DNA from 4 places in the Pseudomonas fluorescens group sp. PF-1 genome. Region 1 is predicted to be linked to each of the others. Evidence: predicted binding sites of a transcription regulator. Region 1 holds the regulator's gene; each other region holds the start of a gene.
What was found. Region 1 encodes FliA, which starts transcription of late flagellar genes. Its sites were predicted from a motif close to CTAAAGTTTNNNNNNNNNNNGCCGNTAA; they were not measured.

Region 2: a site for FliA is predicted at 2,600-2,627, ahead of ACX3YD_RS14680 (methyl-accepting chemotaxis protein). Genes of this name have one in related genera too.
Region 3: a site for FliA is predicted at 2,485-2,512, ahead of ACX3YD_RS05800 (methyl-accepting chemotaxis protein). Genes of this name have one in related genera too.
Region 4: a site for FliA is predicted at 1,907-1,934, ahead of ACX3YD_RS04820 (flagellar protein MotY). Genes of this name have one in related genera too.

The regions. Positions count from the first base shown of each region.
Region 1 covers NZ_JBTMNG010000001.1:1,500,672-1,505,859, reverse strand. Annotated here, with positions in the region: gene ACX3YD_RS07155 (chemotaxis protein CheA) at 1-1,259, opposite strand, end outside; gene ACX3YD_RS07150 (protein phosphatase CheZ) at 1,314-2,102, opposite strand; gene ACX3YD_RS07145 (chemotaxis response regulator CheY) at 2,122-2,493, opposite strand; gene fliA (RNA polymerase sigma factor FliA) at 2,659-3,399, opposite strand; gene fleN (flagellar synthesis regulator FleN) at 3,396-4,226, opposite strand; gene flhF (flagellar biosynthesis protein FlhF) at 4,343-5,188, opposite strand, start outside.
Region 2 covers NZ_JBTMNG010000002.1:106-5,293, forward strand. Annotated here, with positions in the region: partial or broken gene ACX3YD_RS14675 (ATP-binding protein) at 1-481, shown strand, start outside; gene ACX3YD_RS14680 (methyl-accepting chemotaxis protein) at 516-2,492, opposite strand; gene ACX3YD_RS14685 (LysR substrate-binding domain-containing protein) at 2,678-3,598, opposite strand; gene ACX3YD_RS14690 (NorM family multidrug efflux MATE transporter) at 3,757-5,154, shown strand.
Region 3 covers NZ_JBTMNG010000001.1:1,208,823-1,214,010, forward strand. Annotated here, with positions in the region: gene ACX3YD_RS05790 (inorganic phosphate transporter) at 1-1,167, opposite strand, end outside; gene ACX3YD_RS05795 (transporter) at 1,330-2,352, opposite strand; gene ACX3YD_RS05800 (methyl-accepting chemotaxis protein) at 2,627-4,252, shown strand; gene ACX3YD_RS05805 (hypothetical protein) at 4,365-4,808, shown strand; gene ACX3YD_RS05810 (PepSY domain-containing protein) at 4,869-5,174, opposite strand.
Region 4 covers NZ_JBTMNG010000001.1:1,002,189-1,007,376, reverse strand. Annotated here, with positions in the region: gene ACX3YD_RS04825 (argininosuccinate synthase) at 1-806, opposite strand, end outside; gene ACX3YD_RS04820 (flagellar protein MotY) at 936-1,841, opposite strand; gene pyrC (dihydroorotase) at 2,001-3,047, shown strand; gene rnt (ribonuclease T) at 3,044-3,721, shown strand; gene ACX3YD_RS04805 (peroxiredoxin) at 3,889-4,491, opposite strand; gene ACX3YD_RS04800 (bacterioferritin-associated ferredoxin) at 4,793-5,011, shown strand.

The DNA.
Region 1 (5,188 bases):
ACCACATCGAGGTTCGACACAGCCTTGGACATGGCCTCATCGGCGCTGTTGGCACCCAGGCGAACCAGGCGGTTACGCACCAACACCAATTCGCCGACCATGTTCATGATTTCGTCGAGACGTGCGGTGTCGACCCGCACGGTTGTCTCTGCTTCACTGGCCGGCTTTTCGTGCGCCGGGGCCGAGGCCGGGGCACGGGCCGGAGCCGGGGCAGCGGCTGGCGCGGGTGCTGCGGCTGGCGCCGGTGCTTCGGCTTTGGGCTCGCTAGCCTTCGCCACCGGTTTCGGGGCCGCGGCCTTGGCCACGGGCGTCGCCACCGAAGCACTGGCGCCGGTAGCAGTACCGACTTCAGTGAACTTGCCTTTGCCGTGCAATTCGTCGAGCAGCGATTCGAACTCGTGATCGCTGATCAGATCACTGCCCGCCGCCGCGGCGTTTGGCGCTGCTGGCGTCGGTACCGAAGCGATGGCCGACTCCAGCGCATCGACAGCAAAGTTGCCCTTGCCGTGCAACTGATCGAGCAAGGCTTCGAATTCGTCGTCGGTGATATCGGAGCTGTCGCCCGCCTCTTTCGGGGCTTGCGGTTCCGTGGACGCAGCAGGCGTCGCCACCGCATCGACGGCGAACTGACCTTTACCGTGCAGTTGATCGAGCAACGACTCGAACTCGGCATCGGTGATTTCGTCACTGGCGGCGGCAGCGTCGTCCGGTACTGGAGCAGCAGCTGGCGCTTCAGCCTGGGCCTTGACGGCATTCAGCGAGTCCAGCAGTTGTTCGAATTCGTTGTCGGTGATGTCGCCCGAGTCGCTTTCGGCAACGGGCTCTTCCATCACTTCGGCGACAGGCGCGGGAGCCGCCTCGTCAGCCGATTGCGGCTCGGCCAGACGGGCCAGCGCCGCCAGCAATTCGGGTGTGGCCGCCGTGATCGGACTGCGCTCACGGACTTCGCCGAACATGCCGTTCACCGCGTCCAGTGCTTCGAGAACCACGTCCATCAATTCCGAGTCAACGCGACGCTCGCCCTTGCGCAGGATGTCGAACACGTTCTCGGCGATGTGACAGCACTCCACCAGCTCATTGAGCTGAAGGAAGCCGGCGCCCCCTTTTACAGTGTGAAAACCGCGAAAAATTGCATTGAGCAAGTCCGCATCATCCGGCCGGCTTTCCAGCTCGACCAGTTGCTCGGACAGTTGCTCTAGAATCTCGCCGGCCTCAACCAGGAAATCCTGAAGGATCTCTTCATCGGCGCCGAAGCTCATTAAGGGGGTGCTCCTACAGGTCTAAAAACCCAAAAAACCTAAAATTCTAAAACGCTAAAATCCCAGGCTGGATAACAAATCGTCCACATCGTCCTGACCGGACACAACGTCTTCTCTTTTATCGGCATGAATCTGCGGACCTTCACCCTGAGAGAGATGTTTTTGTGGATCTTTTTCTGCAAGCATCGCTTCACGGTCATGTTCGATGCCCGCGAAGCGGTCCACCTGACTGGCCATGAGCACGAGCTTGAGCAGGTTGCTTTCGACTTCGGTGACCAGAAGGGTCACACGCTTGATCACCTGACCTGTGAGGTCCTGGTAATCCTGGGCAAGCAGGATGTCGTTCAGGTTGCTCGACACCGCGCGGTTGTCTGCGCTGCTGCGCGACAGGAACCCGTCGACTCGCCGGGCCAGCTCGCGGAACTCTTCAGCCCCGACTTCGCGACGCATGAACCGCCCCCAGTCCGTGCTCAAGGCCTGGGCTTCATCAGCCAGGCTGTTGACCAGCGGTGTGGCGGTTTCCACCAGGTCCATGGTGCGGTTGGCTGCGGCCTCGGTCAGCTTGACCACATACCCCAGACGCTCGGTGGCGTCGGTGATCTGTGACACCTCCTCGGCTTGCGGCATGTGCGGGTCAATCTGGAAATTGACGATCGCACTATGCAGCTCGCGGGTGAGCTTGCCCACTTCCTGGTACAGGCCGCGGTCACGGGTCTGGTTGAGCTCATGGATCAATTGCACAGCATCGCCAAACCTGCCTTTTTCAAGGCTCGCGACCAGTTCGACGGCGTGTTTTTTCAGGGTCGATTCGAAATCGCCCTGCGATGATTCGTTATGTCCCATAGCTCCCCCGTGGCGCAGTTCAACCAATGCGTTCGAAAATCTTCTCGATTTTTTCTTTCAACGCCTGGGCCGTGAAGGGTTTGACCACATAGCCGTTAACGCCCGCCTGGGCCGCTTCGATGATCTGCTCGCGCTTGGCTTCAGCGGTCACCATCAACACGGGCAGATGCTTGAGTTTTTCATCGGCACGCACGTGGCGCAGCAGATCAATACCGGTCATGCCAGGCATGTTCCAGTCCGTCACCAGAAAGTCGATGCTCCCGCTGTTGAGAACCGGAATGGCAGTAGTGCCATCGTCGGCCTCGACCGTGTTGGTGAACCCAAGGTCACGCAACAGGTTTTTTATGATCCGCCGCATCGTTGAGAAGTCATCAACGATGAGGATTTTCATGTTCTTGTCCAATTCGACCTCCAAGCAGACTAAAACGCGCCCAGCACCTGGACGCGCCATTTCAATCAATCTGGCAAAGCACTCAATGACAGTCTGGAGTACAACGGATCGAGACCGGCGCGGTTAATACCCCACCAGTCACGTCGCAGTGCCCCCACACTGCCTTCAGCGCGCTCGCCACTCTCCCAAACGCCCCCGCAAGCGGGCCGCGCACTGGCTGTGTAACTGGCTGACCCGAGATTCGCTAACCCCCAGGACCTCACCGATTTCCTTGAGATTCAACTCTTCGTCGTAGTACAGCGCCAACACCAGTCGCTCGCGCTCCGGCAAATTGGCAATCGCATCCGCCAGCGCCGCCTGGAAGCGTTCATCTTCCAGATCGCGTGACGGCTCGAGATGAGCACTCGCGCCATCCTCGTGCAGCCCTTCGTGTTCGCCGTCCTGCAACAGATCGTCGAAGCTGAACAACCGGCTGCCCAGGGTGTCGTTCAAAATCCCGTAATAATCATCGAGACTCAATTGGAGTTCGGCCGCAACTTCGTGATCTTTAGCGTCACGGCCGGTTTTAGCTTCAATCGAGCGAATTGCGTCGCTGACCATGCGCGTGTTGCGGTGAACCGAACGAGGCGCCCAGTCCCCCTTGCGCACTTCATCGAGCATGGCGCCGCGGATTCGTATGCCCGCGTACGTTTCGAAACTCGCGCCTTTGCTGGCGTCGTATTTGGCCGACACTTCCAGCAGGCCGATCATCCCGGCCTGGATCAGGTCTTCGACCTGGACACTGGCCGGCAGACGCGCCAGCAAATGGTAGGCAATGCGTTTAACCAGTGGCGCGTAACGCTCGATCAACTCGTACTGCGCGTCACGTGCCGACTTCTTGTAAAGGTTGTAACCGCTGGCGGTCATAGCACGGGTCCTGCCGTTTGTTGCACGAGGCGCTCAACGAAAAACTCCAGGTGTCCACGCGGGTTGGCAGGCAGCGGCCAGGTGTCGACTTTCTGGGCGATAGCCTTGAACGCCAGCGAGCACTTGGAGCGCGGGAACGCTTCGTAGACGGCACGTTGCTTCTGTACCGCCTTGCGTACGCTTTCGTCGTAAGGCACGGCACCGACATATTGCAGGGCGACGTCAAGAAAGCGATCCGTGACCTTGGTCAGTTTGGCGAACAGATTGCGGCCTTCCTGCGGGCTCTGCGCCATGTTGGCCAGGACCCGGAAACGGTTCATGCCGTAATCGCGGTTGAGCAATTTGATCAAGGCATAGGCGTCGGTGATCGAAGTCGGCTCATCGCAGACCACCAGCAAGACTTCCTGCGCCGCGCGGACAAAACTGACTACCGAGTCACCAATGCCCGCAGCGGTGTCGATCACCAGTACGTCGAGGTTGTCGCCGATGTCGCTGAAGGCCTGGATCAGGCCGGCGTGTTGTGCCGGACTCAGATGAACCATGCTCTGGGTGCCGGACGCGGCCGGCACGATGCGGATGCCGCCCGGCCCCTGCAACAAGACGTCACGCAGCTCGCAGCGGCCTTCGATTACGTCGGCCAGGGTACGTTTGGGTGTCAGGCCCAGGAGAGCGTCGACGTTCGCCAGCCCCAGGTCGGCGTCCAGCAGCATGACGCGACGGCCAAGCTCAGCTAAAGCCAGGGACAAGTTCACTGACACGTTAGTCTTCCCGACGCCACCTTTGCCGCCGGTCACCGCGATCACCTGTACGGGATGCATGCTGCCCATGTTATTTCTTTACCTTGTCTTGCATAGACGGAGGCCACATTACTGGCTGCGCGTTCTCAACCGGAACAATGCATGGCAGACCATCGATGTAGGTACAAAAACTATTCATTTTTACCTCAGCCAACCTGTTTGGTCGGACTGTGGTAGATGTCAGCGAACATGTCAGCCATGGCTTCTTCGCTGGGTTCTTCCTGCATTTGCACGCTAACGGCGCGACTGACCAACTGATGACGACGCGGCAGATGCAAATCATCCGGAATCCGCGGGCCATCGGTCAGGTAGGCCACCGGCAGTTCATGACTGATGGCCAGGCTCAACACCTCGCCCAGACTGGCCGTTTCATCCAGTTTAGTCAGGATGCAGCCGGCGAGCCCGCAGCGCTTGTAACTGTGATAAGCGGCGGTTAGAACCTGTTTCTGGCTGGTGGTTGCCAGAACCAGATAATTTTTCGATTTGATGCCCCGACCGGCCAGGCTTTCGAGCTGCATGCGCAGGGCCGGATCACTGGCCTGCAGGCCGGCGGTATCGATCAGCACCACGCGCTTGCGCAGCAATGGATCCAGCGCCTGCACCAGCGATTGCCCCGGATCGACATGGGTCACCGACACATTGAGAATCCGACCAAGGGTCTTGAGCTGCTCCTGGGCACCGATGCGGAAGCTGTCCATGCTCACCAGCGCGATGTTCTGCGGGCCGTACTTGAGCACGTAACGGGCGGCCAGCTTGGCCAGGGTGGTGGTCTTGCCCATGCCGGCGGGGCCGACCATGGCAATCACGCCGCCCTCTTCCAGCGGCTCCATTTCCGGCGTAGCGATCATCCGCGCCAGGTGCGCCAGCAGCATGCGCCAGGCCTGACGGGGTTCGTCGATATCGGTGATCAGCGCCAGCAGATCCCGTGACAACGGGCCGGACAGGCCGATGCGCTGCAAACGGCGCCACAGGTTCGCCTGATCCGGACGGCT
Region 2 (5,188 bases), on a different contig from region 1:
TCAGCTGGTGGCGGCAATGAATCCGTGCCCCTGTGGATATCTTGGCGAACCCACTGGCCGCTGCTCCTGCACCCCGGACATGGTCCAGCGCTATCGCAACAAACTGTCCGGGCCGTTGCTGGATCGGATCGATTTGCACCTGACGGTTGCGCGGGAGGCCACGGCGCTGAATCCGACGGTGAAACCCGGAGAGGACAGCGCCAGCGCGGCGGAGCGGGTCGCTGAAGCCCGTGAACGACAGCAAAAGCGCCAAGGGTGCGCCAACGCCTTTCTCGATTTGCCGGGGCTGCGCCGGCACTGCACGTTATCCACAGTCGATGAGACCTGGCTGGAAACGGCCTGTGAAAGGCTGACCCTGTCGCTGCGCTCGGCGCATCGGCTGCTGAAGGTGGCGCGAACCTTGGCGGATCTGGAGCAGGTCGACGGGATCAGGCGTGAGCATCTGGCGGAAGCATTGCAGTATCGGCCGGCGACGCAATAAGTGCCGACGCCGCATCGACTATTTCAAAGGCACCTCAACGAAACCGGTCAACCTCGGCACGCAAGTCTGCCGCCAGCTTCTCCAACTCTTTGGCAGTGACCGCCAGGTTCGACACCACTTCCCGCTGCTCGCTATTCGCCAGGGCAATGCTTTGCAAGTTACTGCTGAGCAAGGTCGCGGTGCTGCTCTGCTCCTGGGTCGCCGTGGTGATCGCGGCGAATTGCTGGCCAGCCGAACGGCTTTGCTCGTCGATACGCGCCAGCGCGGAGGCGACATTGGCATTGCGCGACAAGCCTTCCTGCATCAGCACATTACCCTGCTCCATGGTGCTGATGGCGTTGCCGGTTTCCTGCTGGATGCTCTGGATCATCACGGAAATCTCGTCCGTGGCCTGACGGGTGCGCGAAGCCAGGTTGCGCACCTCATCGGCCACCACGGCAAAGCCACGCCCCTGCTCACCGGCACGCGCCGCTTCGATCGCAGCATTAAGCGCCAACAAGTTGGTTTGTTCGGCGATCGAGGTGATGACGCCAACGATGCCGCCGATTTCCTGAGAGCGCTGGCCCAAAGTGTTGATCACCGTCGCGGTGCTGTTCAGTGCACCGGCGATTTGCTCCAGGGACGAGGACGCTTCGTCCATCGACGTGCGACCGATCCGGGTTTGCTGGGCGTTTTCCTGGGCCAGGCGCTGGGTGTTGCCCATGTTGTCGGCAATGTTCAGGGAGGTGGCGCTGAACTCTTCCACGGCCCCGGCCATGCTGGTGATCTCGCCCGATTGCTGCTCCATCCCTTCGTAGGCACCGCCAGACAAACCGGACAAGGCCTGGGCGCGGCTGTTGACCTCCATCGAGGCGTTGCGAATGTGCTCGACCATGGTCGACAACGCTTGACTCATCTGGTTAAACGCACGAGCCAACTGGCCGATTTCATCGTTGCTCGACACGCTTAGACGCACGCTCAAATCACCGGCGCCCAAGGCTTCGGCCTGACGCACCAGATCCCCCAGCGGCGCCAGTTTGCTGCGCAACAGCCAGACGGCCGCGCCGACCGCCAGCAACATCGCCAACAGACTGCCGATAGCCAACTGGATACCGACGCTCCAGGTCACAGCGCTGATTTCGGTTTTCGGCATGCTCGCCACCACCGACCACGGCCCGCCTTCAAACGGCACGGCAATGCTGTAGAAGTCTTCGGACTTGTCGCTCCAGAACCGGCCTTTGCCCGGCGTCTTGACCAGCGCCACGACGGCCGGCACGGCCTGATCCAGCGCTTGCACACCGGCAATCGGCACAAGCCATTTGTTCTGCTCGTCCAACAGTGCCAGTGAACCGGTCTGGCCGATGCGGAAACGCTTGAGGTTTTCGAACTGCGCGTTCTGCGCGTCGGTGTAATCGAAGCCCACGAACAGGACGGCAATCACCTTGCCGCTGCTGTCCCGTACCGGGGTGTATTGCGTCATGTAAGAGCGATCGAACAGCAAGGCACGCCCGACATAGCCCTGCCCCGCGATCAGGCGTGCGTAGGCCGGGTGAGCATGATCAAGCAGGGTGCCGATGGCCCGGCTGCCGTCCTGTTTGCTCAGGGAGGTACTGACCCGGATAAAGTCTTCGCCGCTGCGCACGAACACTGTCGCCACGCCAGCGGTCATCTGCTTGAACTCATCCACTTCCTTGAAGTTGTTGTTGAGCACTTCGCTGCCCAGATGCAGCCCCGGAGTCTGCGTGCCCGCAACCGTTACCGGCTCATCAGGGTGCACGCTCAGGCCAGCACTGAAACGCTTTTCGAACAGGCCCGCCAGGCGCTGGGTGCTTTCACGCAACGTACCGTGGAAGGTGCTCAGCTGATCGGCCAATAACCGGGCTTCGCTCGCCAGATGCTCTTCGCGGGTGGCCAGGTTGGCGGTGTTCAGCGAACGCAGGGCGAACAAGGTACTTGCGCTGATGACAGTCACCAGAATCACAGCGAGCGCAAGACCCAACTGCGAGGCGATCCGGGCACGAGGTTGAGACATGACGGCTCCTGGCCGAGCGCCCGGATCATCCTGATCGCAACGCACACTCAGCAAAATTTCTGATAATGGGGAAAGCGTCGAACCTGCACGAAGGTCCCACTTGCAGATTTTCGGCGGAGGGAGGGAATACTTGAGTAAAAAACCGGGATATTGCTTAAGGCCGCCATTGCGGCGGCTCTATCGTTTCAGCTCAAGTGCTCGACATCCGGCAATTCCATCGCCCGGACTTCACTTTGCAGGAAATCGCTGAGCCGACGCATACGCTCGCCACCGGGACGGGTTTTCGGCCAGACCAGGTAATAACGCTCGCCGCTGGCGACCGCCGTCGGCCATGGCAGGCTCAAGCGTCCCTGCGCCACATCCTCCGCCACCATCAGCAGATCCCCCATGGACACGCCGTAGCCGCGGGCGGCCGCGATCATGCCCAGTTCCAGCGTATCGAACACCTGCCCCCCCTTGAGTGACACTTGATCGGCCAGGCCCATGCGCTCCAGCCAGTTACGCCAGTCGCGCCGGTCCGGTGTCGGGTGCAGCAACTCGGTGTTCGCCAGCCGCGCCGCGTCCCAGGGCTGATCGCTCGGCAGGTTGGGCGCGCCCACCGGGATCAGTTCCTCGGGAAACAGATAACTCGCCTCCCAATCCGGCGGGAAGTGCCCGTTGCTCAGCAACACGGCACAGTCGAACGGCTCGTCGTTGAAATCCACCGAATCGACATCCATCCAGGCGCTGGTCAATTGCACCTCGTTGCCCGGTTGCAGATGGCGGAAACGACTCAGGCGCGCCAGCAACCAGCGCATGGTCAGGGTCGACGGCGCTTTCATGCGCAGGATGTCGTCTTCGGCGCGCAGGGTGTTACAGGCGCGCTCCAGTGCGGTGAACCCCTCGCGGATGCCCGGCAACAGCAAGCGAGCCGATTCGGTCAGTTGCAGATGGCGACCACTGCGATGAAACAGGCGGCAGGCAAAGTGCTCTTCGAGCGTACGAATGTGCCGGCTGACCGCACTCTGGGTGATCGACAGTTCTTCAGCCGCTCGCGTAAACGAACTGTGCCGCGCCGCAGCTTCGAATGCGCGCAAGGCATACAAGGGAGGAAGGCGACGTGACATTGGGAAAGCTCCTACAGCGGGATAAGGCCACCCTAGCAGAAACTCTCCAGCATGAGTTTTAATCATGCCACCCATCCTTTTTATCCCTTTGTGCATTCCGCGCAGAGCGCCGAGAATCGACGCTTTCCTGTCCTCTTTGATAAACGAGCGTGATGACCATGCAGCATCCAGCGCGTATTGAACTCTGGGCCATCCTGCGGCTGGCGGGGCCGTTGATTGCCTCGCAGTTGGCGCACATGTTGATGGTCCTCACCGACACCTTGATGATGGCGCGCCTGAGTCCCGAGGCATTGGCCGGTGGTGGACTCGGCGCGGCGACCTATTCGTTCGTGTCGATTTTTTGTATCGGCGTCATTGCTGCGGTCGGCACCCTGGTGGCGATCCGTCAGGGTGCCGGCGATATCCTCGGCGCGACCCGGTTGACCCAGGCCGGATTGTGGCTGGCGTGGCTGATGGCACTGGTCGCCGGTTTGCTGCTGTGGAATCTGAAACCGGTGCTGCTGCTGTTCGGCCAGGCTGAGATCAACGTCCAGTCGGCGGGTCAGTTTCTGATCTTTCTGCCATTCGCCCTGCCCGGCTACCTGAGCTTCATGGCCCTGCGTGGTTTCACCAGCGCCATCGGCCGGGCCACGCCAGTGATGGTGATCAGCCTGGGCGGTACGGTGGCGAACTTCCTGCTCAACTACGCCCTGATTACCGGCCTGTTCGGCCTGCCGAAACTGGGGCTGATGGGGATTGGCCTGGTCACGGCGATTGTCGCCAACCTCATGGCCCTGGCATTGGCGCTGCACATTCGTCGGCATCCGGCTTACGACGCCTATCCGCTACGTCATGGCCTGCTGCGGCTCAACCGGCCGTACCTGAAAGAGCTGTGGCGTCTGGGCCTGCCGATTGGCGGCACCTACGCAGTGGAGGTCGGGTTGTTTGCCTTCGCGGCGCTGTGCATGGGCACCATGGGCAGCACGCCATTGGGAGCACACCAGATCGCCCTGCAGATCGTTTCGGTGGCGTTCATGGTGCCAGCGGGGATTTCCTACGCGATCACCATGCGCATCGGCCAGCACTACGGCGCCGGGCAACTGCCCGACGCACGACTGGCTGGCCGGGTCGGCCTCGCTTTCGGTGCTGCGGCGATGCTGTGTTTTGCGATGGTGTTCTGGCTGTTGCCGAACCAGTTGGTGGGGCTGTTTCTTGACCACAACGACCCGGCGTTTCGCGACGTCATCCACCTGGCGGTGAGCCTGTTGGCGGTGGCGGCGTGGTTCGAGCTGTTCGACGGGACGCAAACCATCGCCATGGGCTGCATTCGTGGCCTCAAGGACGCCAAGACCACGTTCCTGGTTGGATTGGCTTGCTATTGGCTGATCGGCGCGCCAGCGGCCTGGTGGATGGCGTTCGACTTGCAATGGGGGCCGACGGGCGTCTGGTGGGGCCTGGCGCTGGGCCTGGCGTGCTCGGCGGTGAGTCTGACACTGGCGTTCGAGTGGAAGATGAAGCGCATGATTCGGCGGGACACAACATCAGAGCAGCGCTTCGGGGTTGCTCAGACCGACTGAGATCCCTTGTAGGAGCGAGCTTGCTCGCGATAAA
Region 3 (5,188 bases), 290 kb from region 1:
CAGGCGAATGGTTTCGCTGGTCAGGTACATGTCGTTGCGCACGTTGCCCACGGCTTCGGCGGGGACTTTCGACAGCGAACCATACCCCTTGACCTCGGCGCCAATGCTACCGGTCAGCGCGGCGAGCGCCGGCACCAGCTGCGGTGTGGCGTCCTTGCTGCGCACGTAGTCGGACAGCACCGCCCGCGGGTCGGCCGGCGCGGGTTGCGGGGCACTTTTCACCAGGGCTTGCTGGGTGACTTCGGCCACCGCGGCAAATTGCAAGGCCTGGTCGGCGGGCATGGTGCGGTTCAGGGCGTAGGCCATCGGCAGCGTACCGACCAGAATCAACATGATCAGGCCCATGCCCTTCTGGCCGTCGTTGGAGCCGTGGGCGAAGGACACGCCAGTGCAGGTCACGATCAGCAGGCCGCGAATCCACCAAGGTGGCGGCGTGTCGCCTTTCGGTTCTTTGTACAGCGCACGGTTTTTCACAAAGGCGCGCAGGGCCAGCAGCAGCAATGCGGCGCAGCCGAAGCCGACCAGCGGCGACAGCAGCAGTGCGTAACCGATCTTGGTCGCTTGCGCCCAGTCCACGCCGCTGGTGCCATCACGGCCATGCATCAGTGCGTTGGCCACGCCAACGCCGATGATCGAGCCGATCAGGGTGTGCGATGAAGACGCCGGCAGGCCCAGCCACCAGGTGCCGAGGTTCCACAGGATCGCCGCGATCAGCAGGGCGAAGATCATCGCAAAACCAGCGGACGACCCGACCTGCAGAATCAGCTCGACCGGCAGCAGGGCGATGATGCCGAAAGCCACGGCGCCGCTGGACAGCAACACACCGAGGAAGTTGAAGAAACCGGACCAGACCACCGCGACGTTCGGCGGCAATGAGTTGGTGTAAATCACGGTGGCCACCGCGTTGGCGGTGTCGTGGAAGCCGTTGACGAATTCAAAGCCCAGAGCGATCAGCAGCGCGACGCCCAGCAGCAGAAACGGCGTCCAGGTGGTTACCACCGTGCCGAGTTCGTGCATGTCGTGCATCAGGCTGTAGGCGGTGAACAGCAAGCCGATGGCCAGTACGGCAAAAAACACCACGATGGTGAACAGTCCAGGTTTTTTATCCAATTGCGGTTTTGCGCTACTGACGGGCGCCTGGGCGGCGGAGAAGGTGGGTGTAGCCATCGCTGACATTCCTGAGGAGGGAGGTGTATCAGTGATAATCGTTGCTAATTGTTACAGGAAGACTGCTTTGGATCAGGGTTTAGGTGATTCGTGGGCCGTTTATCGGGAACCCGGATAATCCTGAGGGCTGTACAAAAAACCTGTGTCGGTGATGAGGGCGTGTCAATAATCCCGCTGCTTGCGAAACGCCCAACGCCCGGCAATCACTGTGAAGGTCGCGACCAGCGCCACCAGGATCCAGAACCCTTCCGGATCACCGGCCAGCGGAATGCCACCAACGTTCATGCCGAAGAAGCCGGCAATGATATTGATGGGCAGTGCCAGCACCGTCACCACCGTCAGGGTGAACAGCGTGCGGTTGGTCTGTTCGTTGATGTTGGCGGCGATCTCTTCCTGCAGCAGCTTGATCCGTTCGCCCAGCGCCGTGAGGTCGTTGATGATCAACGCGAACTCCTCGGTGGATTTGCGCAGCTCCTTCACGTCTTCCTTTTGCAGCCACGTCGGCGGGCGATTGAGCAGGCGCAGCAACGACCCCGGTTCCAGCGCCAGCAACCGCTGCAAGCGCACCAGCACCCGACGGTTGGCGCCCAGCTCGGCGCGGTTGGTCGACAGGCGCGAGGAGAGTAATTCGTCTTCGACCTGATCGACACTCTGGCTGGTCTTGCGCACGATCTGGGTCAGCACTTCACCCTGATCGCGCAGCAGGTGCACCAGCAGTTCCAGCGGCGAGCGAAAGCGTTCGCCGGCCTTCACCGAAGAGCGCAGCTTGTCCACCGAGTGCAGCGGTTGCAGGCGTGCGCTGATGATCAGTCGACTGCGCACGCAGACCCACAGCGTCGAAACATCCGACGAGACCATGCTGCTGAGGTTGAACACCACGTCGTTGACCACCGCCAGCAATGCCGAGTCGACATGCTCGATACGCGTCGAACGCGAGCCTTCGTGCAAGGCCTCAAAAAACTCGTCGGGCAATTCCAGATGACTTTTCATCCAGCGCTCGCACGCGGCATGGGCAAGATTCAAATGCAGCCAGAGGAATTCACCGCTGTCGTCCGGTTGCTGAAGGCACTGCAGCGCCCTGGCCGAATCGATCTCGCGACCGCGCTCGCCAGGACGAAAACTGAAGCCGTAGAGCAAGCCGAACAGGTCCGGATCGCGATGGCTTTGATCGATGCTGTGGTTCATGAGTGCTCGCAAGGTGAGGCGCCTGCTGCGGGTTTTACAGGTTCACTTGAGCCGCATCATCGCAAGCATTGATGACGTTTTTGTGACGACAAAGTGAACGCAAACGATTGCTCGGCCGATGGTCGGATTTCCCTAAAGAACCGCTCTGGCACGCCGATCTTGCTTGGGGTAAGTTGCGCGCCTTCGGCCAAAAGCCGACGCCGCAGACAAGGATGTCCGGAGACCTTTCACGCCTGAACCGGGCGTGCTTCATACCTGTCATGAGTACCGTCCGATGTTTTTGCAAAAGTCCCTGAGAGCGCAAATTCTCGCCCTGCTGAGCGGCAGTCTGATTGCGATGTTGCTGATCGCGCTGGCCTGCTTTCACTTTTTGTCCAGCGGTGTCCAGAGCTACGCCAACCTGATCGAGGGGCCGTTGCACACGTCGCAACTGATCGATGAAGCCAACCTGCAATTCAAGGTGCAGGTACAGGAGTGGAAAAACGTCCTGCTGCGCGGCAAGCAACCGGCTGACCTGGACAAATACTGGAAGCAGTTCCAGGAGCGTCAGCGCGATGTGCAGGACATCCTCGGCGAACTGGCCGGGCAGCAGGGCATCGAGCCGCAACTGAAATCGCGCATCGAACGGCTGCGCGACGAGCATCGCCAACTGGGCGCCGCGTATCAGAAGGGCCGCGATGCCTATCTTGCGGCGGGTGCCGATCCCACGGCCGGTGACACTGCAGTCAAGGGGGTGGACCGCGCGACCAGCGATCAGATGAGCGCCTTGGTCAGCGAGTTGCGCCAGCAGGGTGTGGACCAATCGAAACAGCTCAGCGCCAGTGCCCGTCGCACGGTGTTGCTGGGGATCATCGTGATGCTGGTGTCAGGGGCGCTGATCGGTCTGTTGAGCCTGTGGCTGATCAACCGCAACCTGGTCGAGCCGATTCGCCAACTGATCGAATACGTGGCGCAACTCAGCCACGGCAAATTCGCCGAGCGCGTGGCCAGCGGCCGTCAGGATGAACTGGGCAAACTGGCGATGGCGGCCAATACCTTGCGCGACTTCCTCGCTGAAACCTTCAGCCGCTTGCAACGCAGTGCCTCGGATCTGGAAAGCGCCAGCGGCGAGCTGAATTCGATCGCGACCGTGATGGCCGGCGGCACCCATGAGCAGTTCAATCGCACCGATCAGGTGGCCACGGCGATGAACGAAATGTCCGCCACCGCACAGGAAGTCGCCCGCCATGCCGCCGATGCCGCACGCGCCGCCGACGATGCGGACCATTCCGCGCAGCAGGGCGAGAAAGTCATGCAGGGCACCATTGACACCATCACCCGGATGCGCGGCGAAATCGACAACACCGCCACGGTCATTCGTCAGCTGGAAACCGACAGCGGGCGCATCGGCAAGGTACTGGAAGTGATTCGCGGCATCGCCGAACAGACCAACCTGCTGGCGCTTAACGCCGCGATTGAAGCCGCTCGCGCTGGAGAGGCCGGGCGCGGTTTTGCCGTGGTGGCTGATGAAGTGCGCAGCCTGGCCCAGCGCACGGCGGCGTCGATCATCGAAATCAAACAGATCATCCACACCGTGCAGAGCGGTGCGGTGGATGCGGCCCAGGCGATTGAAAGCGGTCAGTCGCGCAGTGAGGAAAGCGTCCGGCAAGTCACCGAGGCCGGTGCCATGCTCGAGCGCATCACTCTGGCCGTGGAAGCGATTCGCGACATGAACCGCCAGATCGCTACCGCCGCCGAAGAGCAGACGTCCGTCGCCGAAGACATCTCGCGCAATCTGACGGAGATCACCAGCATCGCCAGTGCCAACCTGGACAACGTGCAACGCACCGAAGCGGCGAGCAACAACCTGCACGGGTTGTCGGGGGAGTTGAACGAGGTGACGGCGCGTCTGAGCGCGTAATGAAAAACGGCTGTGTATCGGTTTGCTTACTGAATCGCTACACAGTCGATCTCAAGTGCTGGCTCGGTGTGTCGATCAGGGAGGGGACTTCGAACTACTTTGGATAACGCCCATGGTCAGCATCACCTCCGTTTCAATCGCCCAGCCACTGCCGAGCACGGCGACCGCTTCGACCAGCGCCACGAGCACTGAAGACACGTCCACCACCGCAGCGACCTCGACATCAGCTTCAAGCAATGACACCAAGGCTTCCGCTGGCGGTGCATCGGCATCGGGTAGCAGCAGCTCCAGCAGCAGCGAAGAATCCGACTCGGTCAAAGCACTGCGCAAGCAGATCGCCCAGTTGCAAAAGCAATTGCAGGAACAACAGCAGCAACTGCAAGCGGCCCAGGCCAGGCAGGAAAGCGCCGATGCCAAGGCGGCTGATGTGGCGGCGGCTCAGGCGCAGATAGCGACGACCTCTGCCTCATTGCAAACCGCCACCGCCTCGCTGCTGCAAGCGTTGCAGGAAGAGGGCGGCAGCACATCCGGTTCGCTGGTCAGCACATCGGCGTGAACTGAAAACGCACAAAAGCCGCACGATGGTTAGGTCGTGCGGCTTTTGTGCGTGTCGCGGTTACTTGTCTTGCTTGTTCTTCAGGACCTTGCCGGTGGCGGCATCGATGTCCACATCCCACTCGACGTTCTGCTTGTCGCGCAGTTCGATCTCATACTCGAAACCGTTGAAATGGTTATCCAGCTCGGTTTTGGTGATCGTTGCACCCGGGTGCAGGTCCAGAGCGATTTTGTTCAGCTCTTCCAACGGCTTGATCTTGCCGTCCTTGACCAGTTGCGGGATCTCGTCCACTCGAACATCGGCCTGCGCGAAACCGGCGGTCAGGGTCAAGGCAGCGGCGGTGAACAGGGCGGTCAGGGTTTTCATGGGCTTCTTTCCTT
Region 4 (5,188 bases), 500 kb from region 1:
CCCACGTAACGGTTCTCGACGATGTCCAGACGGCCGATGCCGTGTTCACCACCGATACGGTTCAACGTCGCCAGCACGGTAGCCGGGGTCATTTCGACGCCGTCCAGTGCGACGATGTCGCCGTTGCGGTAGGTCAATTCCAGATACTGCGGCTTGTCAGGCGCCTTCTCCGGGGAGACGGTCCAACGCCACATGTCTTCTTCGTGCTCGGTCCAGGTGTCTTCCAGCACGCCGCCTTCATAGGAGATGTGCAACAGGTTGGCATCCATCGAGTACGGGGATTTCTTCTTGCCGTGACGCTCGATCGGGATTGCGTGCTTCTCGGCGTAGTCCATCAGCTTCTCGCGGGACAGCAGGTCCCACTCGCGCCAAGGGGCAATCACTTTCACGCCTGGTTTCAAGGCATAGGCGCCCAGTTCGAAACGAACCTGGTCGTTGCCCTTGCCGGTAGCGCCGTGGGAAATGGCGTCTGCGCCGGTTTCGTTGGCGATTTCGATCAGGCGTTTGGCGATCAACGGACGAGCGATGGAAGTACCCAGCAGGTACTCGCCTTCGTAAACGGTGTTGGCGCGGAACATCGGGAAAACGAAATCGCGCACGAACTCTTCGCGCAAGTCGTCGATGTAGATCTCTTTCACGCCCATGGCCTGAGCCTTGGCGCGTGCCGGTTCGACCTCTTCGCCCTGACCCAGGTCAGCGGTGAAGGTCACCACTTCACAGTTATAAGTATCCTGCAGCCACTTGAGGATCACCGAAGTGTCCAGGCCGCCGGAATACGCCAGAACGACCTTGTTTACGTCCGCCATGCCATCACTCCACGGGGTTCTACGGAAAGCCGGGAAGTCTACCGCTCATGCAGGATAATTTACAGAGGCGCGACAGCTTATGACGACGAAGCGACAGATTATGTCGAGAGCGCGACGATGACCGGCGAGTCAGGAGGTCGCCGATGTGGCTGGCTTCGTGGCCTGCGGGGCCACCTGCTCTGGCGGAGCTCCGCGTTCCAGGCGAACGGCGACCCGACGGTTCTTGGCCCGATTGGCATTGTTTGTGTTGGGTGCCAGTGGGTAACGCTCACCGTGGAAGCGCATGGTGACCTGCGATTCCTGAATGCCATTGGCCTTGAAGAACTCCATGACCGCCAGGGCCCGGCGCCGTGACAGGTCACGGTTGGTCAGGCGGTTGCCGCTGTTGTCGGAATGACCGTCGAGTTCGATGTGATTGACCGTCGGATCGGCCTTCATGTACTCCAGCATCACCTGCAGCTTGGCTTTCGCCGCCGCATCCAGGTCGATACCGCCACCAGGGAAACCAACTTCGGATTGTTTCACCTGCTCGAAGTTCTGCGGCAACAACTTCGCCACGCAACCCTGATAGTCGGCAAACGCCTTGCTGAACTTGACCGGCAGCAACCGCACTTCCGACACACGCCCATCCCCCGAAGAATGCCGGATCACAGGGCTGCGTCCGTCCATCAGGCCACTGATCAATCGCCCCGCCTGCACCTGCGAACTGTTGAACAGCACATTGCCGCTGCCGATTCTCACCGAACCCAGGTTGATATCGCCCCGCCCCGGTTGCCACGGCGCAGCCGCCGCCAGCAAGGTGGCCGACCCGCCACCCATCATGGCGTTGTAGGCATTCAGACGAAACGTCGCCTGCTCGCCAGCACGGCGCACGAATTGTCCCGAGCCAAAATCAGTGATCGGCTGGGTCAGTCTGCATTCGAACTTGTCACCTTCGACCGTCCACTCGATGCTCTCCAGTCGGGTCTGGAAAGTGAGCGCCATCGCAGGAAGGCTGGCAAACACACTGAGCAAGGCTAAATAACGCTGGCGCACGGGAGGCTCCACTGGCTTCTACAACAAAAAGACCGACACACATATGTTTACGGCATACCTGTTGGATATCGGAAGCTTCCCGTAAAACTTGATAGCGAGTGCCTGCAAGAGTCTTTTCCGGTAGCATTCCCCTCAGTTTGACCCGCCTGGAATCCCCTCATGTCCGACCGCCTGACCCTGCTGCGTCCCGACGACTGGCACATTCATCTTCGCGATGGTGCCGTGTTGACCAATACCGTTGCGGATGTTGCGCGCACCTTTGGTCGCGCCATCATCATGCCCAACCTGGTTCCGCCGGTCCGTAATGCGGCTGAGGCCGACGGCTATCGCCAGCGGATTCTCGCTGCTCGCCCGGCCGGCAGCCATTTCGAACCGCTGATGGTCCTGTACCTGACCGACCGCACCCAGCCTGAAGAAATTCGCGAGGCCAAGGCCTGCGGTTTCGTCCACGCCGCCAAGCTGTACCCGGCCGGCGCGACCACCAACTCGGACTCTGGCGTCACCAGCATCGACAAGATCTTTCCCGCACTGGAGGCCATGGCCGAAGTCGGAATGCCCTTGTTGATCCACGGCGAAGTCACCCGTGGCGATGTCGATGTATTCGACCGCGAAAAGATCTTCATCGATGAGCACATGCGCCGTGTGGTCGAGCGTTTCCCGACCCTGAAAGTGGTGTTCGAACACATCACGACCACAGACGCCGTGCAGTTCGTCAACTCGGCTTCGGCCAACGTGGGCGCGACCATCACAGCGCATCACCTGCTATACAATCGCAACCACATGCTGGTGGGCGGGATTCGTCCGCACTTCTATTGCCTGCCGATCCTCAAGCGCAATACGCACCAGGAAGCCCTGCTCGACGCCGCCACCAGCGGCAGCGAGAAGTTCTTCCTCGGCACAGACTCGGCGCCCCACGCCCAGCATGCCAAAGAAGCCGCTTGTGGCTGCGCTGGCTGCTACACCGCCTATGCCGCGATCGAGTTGTATGCCGAAGCCTTCGAACAGCGCAATGCGCTGGACAAGCTGGAAGCCTTCGCCAGCCTCAACGGCCCGCGTTTCTATGGCCTGCCGGCGAACACCGATCGCATCACCCTGGTCCGCGAAGAATGGACCGCCCCCACCAGCCTGCCGTTTGGCGAGCTGACCGTTATCCCGCTGCGCGCCGGTGAAAAACTGCGCTGGCGCCTGCTGGAGGAACACGCGTGAGTGAAGAGCATTTCGACGACGAACAGGAAGGTCATGGCGGCGGAGGCGGTCCCCGTCATCCAATGGCTGCCAGGTTTCGTGGTTACCTGCCCGTTGTCGTCGACGTAGAAACCGGTGGTTTCAACTCGGCCACCGACGCCCTGCTGGAAATTGCCGCGACCACCATCGCCATGGATGAAAAGGGGTTTGTGTACCCGGATCACACCTACTTCTTCCGTGTCGAGCCGTTCGAAGGCGCGAACATCGAAGCCGCCGCCCTGGAATTCACCGGGATCAAGCTCGATCACCCGTTGCGCATGGCCGTGAGTGAAGAAACAGCCCTGAACGACATCTTCCGTGGCGTACGCAAGGCCCTCAAGGCCAATGGATGCAAACGGGCGATCCTGGTCGGGCATAACAGCAGCTTCGACTTGGGCTTCCTCAACGCTGCGGTCGCGCGCCTGGACATGAAGCGCAATCCGTTTCACCCGTTCTCCAGTTTCGATACCGCGACCCTGGCCGGTCTGGCTTACGGCCAAACCGTGCTGGCCAAGGCCTGTCAGGCAGCCGATATCGACTTCGATGGTCGCGAGGCTCACTCGGCTCGCTACGACACCGAGAAGACGGCCGAGCTGTTCTGCGGCATCGTCAACCGCTGGAAACAGATGGGCGGCTGGGAAGATTTCGACGATTGACCTGTAGGAGCGAGGCTGCTCGCGATAGTGGTCAACGATAACGCGGGGGATCTGGCTCTCTGCGGTATCAGCGTTCATCGCTAGCAGGCTCGCTCCAACAGAAAGCATAAAAAACACCCATAAAAAACCGGCCTCGAAGGCCGGTTTTTTTGTACCTGGAACGTGCCTTACAGCGCAGCAGCGTGCTCAGTCAGGTAAGCCGCAACGCCTTCTGGCGAAGCGTTCATGCCTTTGTCGCCTTTTTTCCAGTTGGCAGGGCAAACTTCACCGTGCTCTTCGTGGAATTGCAGAGCGTCGACCAGACGAATCAGCTCTTCCATGTTACGGCCCAGTGGCAGGTCGTTGACGATCTGCGAGCGAACAACGCCTTTGTCGTCGATCAGGAACGCGCCACGGAAAGCAACGCCGTCAGCGGACTGAACGTCGTAGGCCTTCATGATTTCCTGCTTGATGTCGGCAGCCATGGTGTAACCCACCTGGCCAATACCGCCGTTGTTCACCGGGGTGTTGCGCCATGCGTTGTGGGTGAAGTGCGAGTCGATCGACACAGCAACCACTTCCACGTTGCGCGCCTTGAAGTCAGCCAGGCGGTGGTCCAGAGCGATCAGCTCGGACGGGCAAACGAAGGTGAAGTCCAGCGGGTAGAAGAACACCAGGCCGTATTTGCCTTTGATGGCCGAAGACAGGGTGAAGCTGTCAACGATTTCGCCATTGCCGAGTACGGCCGGTACGGTGAAGTCAGGGGCTTGTTTGCCTACGAGTACGCTCATTGGATATCTCCTGGTGTAGAAACGTAAAAACAAGGTTGGTGCCAGCCTGCCACCCTCAGGCGACAGCCCTGTGACACAAACCCGTTTCGGAAAGACCGGCCATCATACACTGCGTGTTTGACCTGTCCTCAACGGTTTTTCCCTCGACGCCTGAAAACGCCAGGCCGGATTTCGTTTCACCTGTCCTGGAAGCAACCGTTCGTCAGTACCGGGAAAAGCGTTCATAAAGCACTTTGACAATCATTCTCGTTAACATTAAGATCCACCGCATTCGAGCATAAACAAGCGACGGTCTTCACTTATGTATGTTTGCCTCTGCACTGGCGTCACCGACGGCCAAATCCGCGATGCGATCTATGAAGGATGCTGCAGCTACAAGGAAGTCCGCCAGGCTACCGGCGTTGCCGGTCAATGCGGCAAATGTGCCTGCCTCGCCAAGGAAGTGGTACGCGAGACCCTGACGAAACTGCAAACGGCCCAGGCAGCGATTCCTTTTCCAGCAGAATTTACAGCAGCATAAATACCGTATTTCAAAAAACCGGACGCCTGTCCGGTTTTTTTATGCCCGCAAATCAATCGCTTATGTTCCAGACGCGGAACACAAACATTCTTATTCCTATTAATTTTCATATAAGTTTCAATAACTTAGGTTTGACACTATTAAGTGTGCAGCTCAAACTCCGACTTATTGATAGCT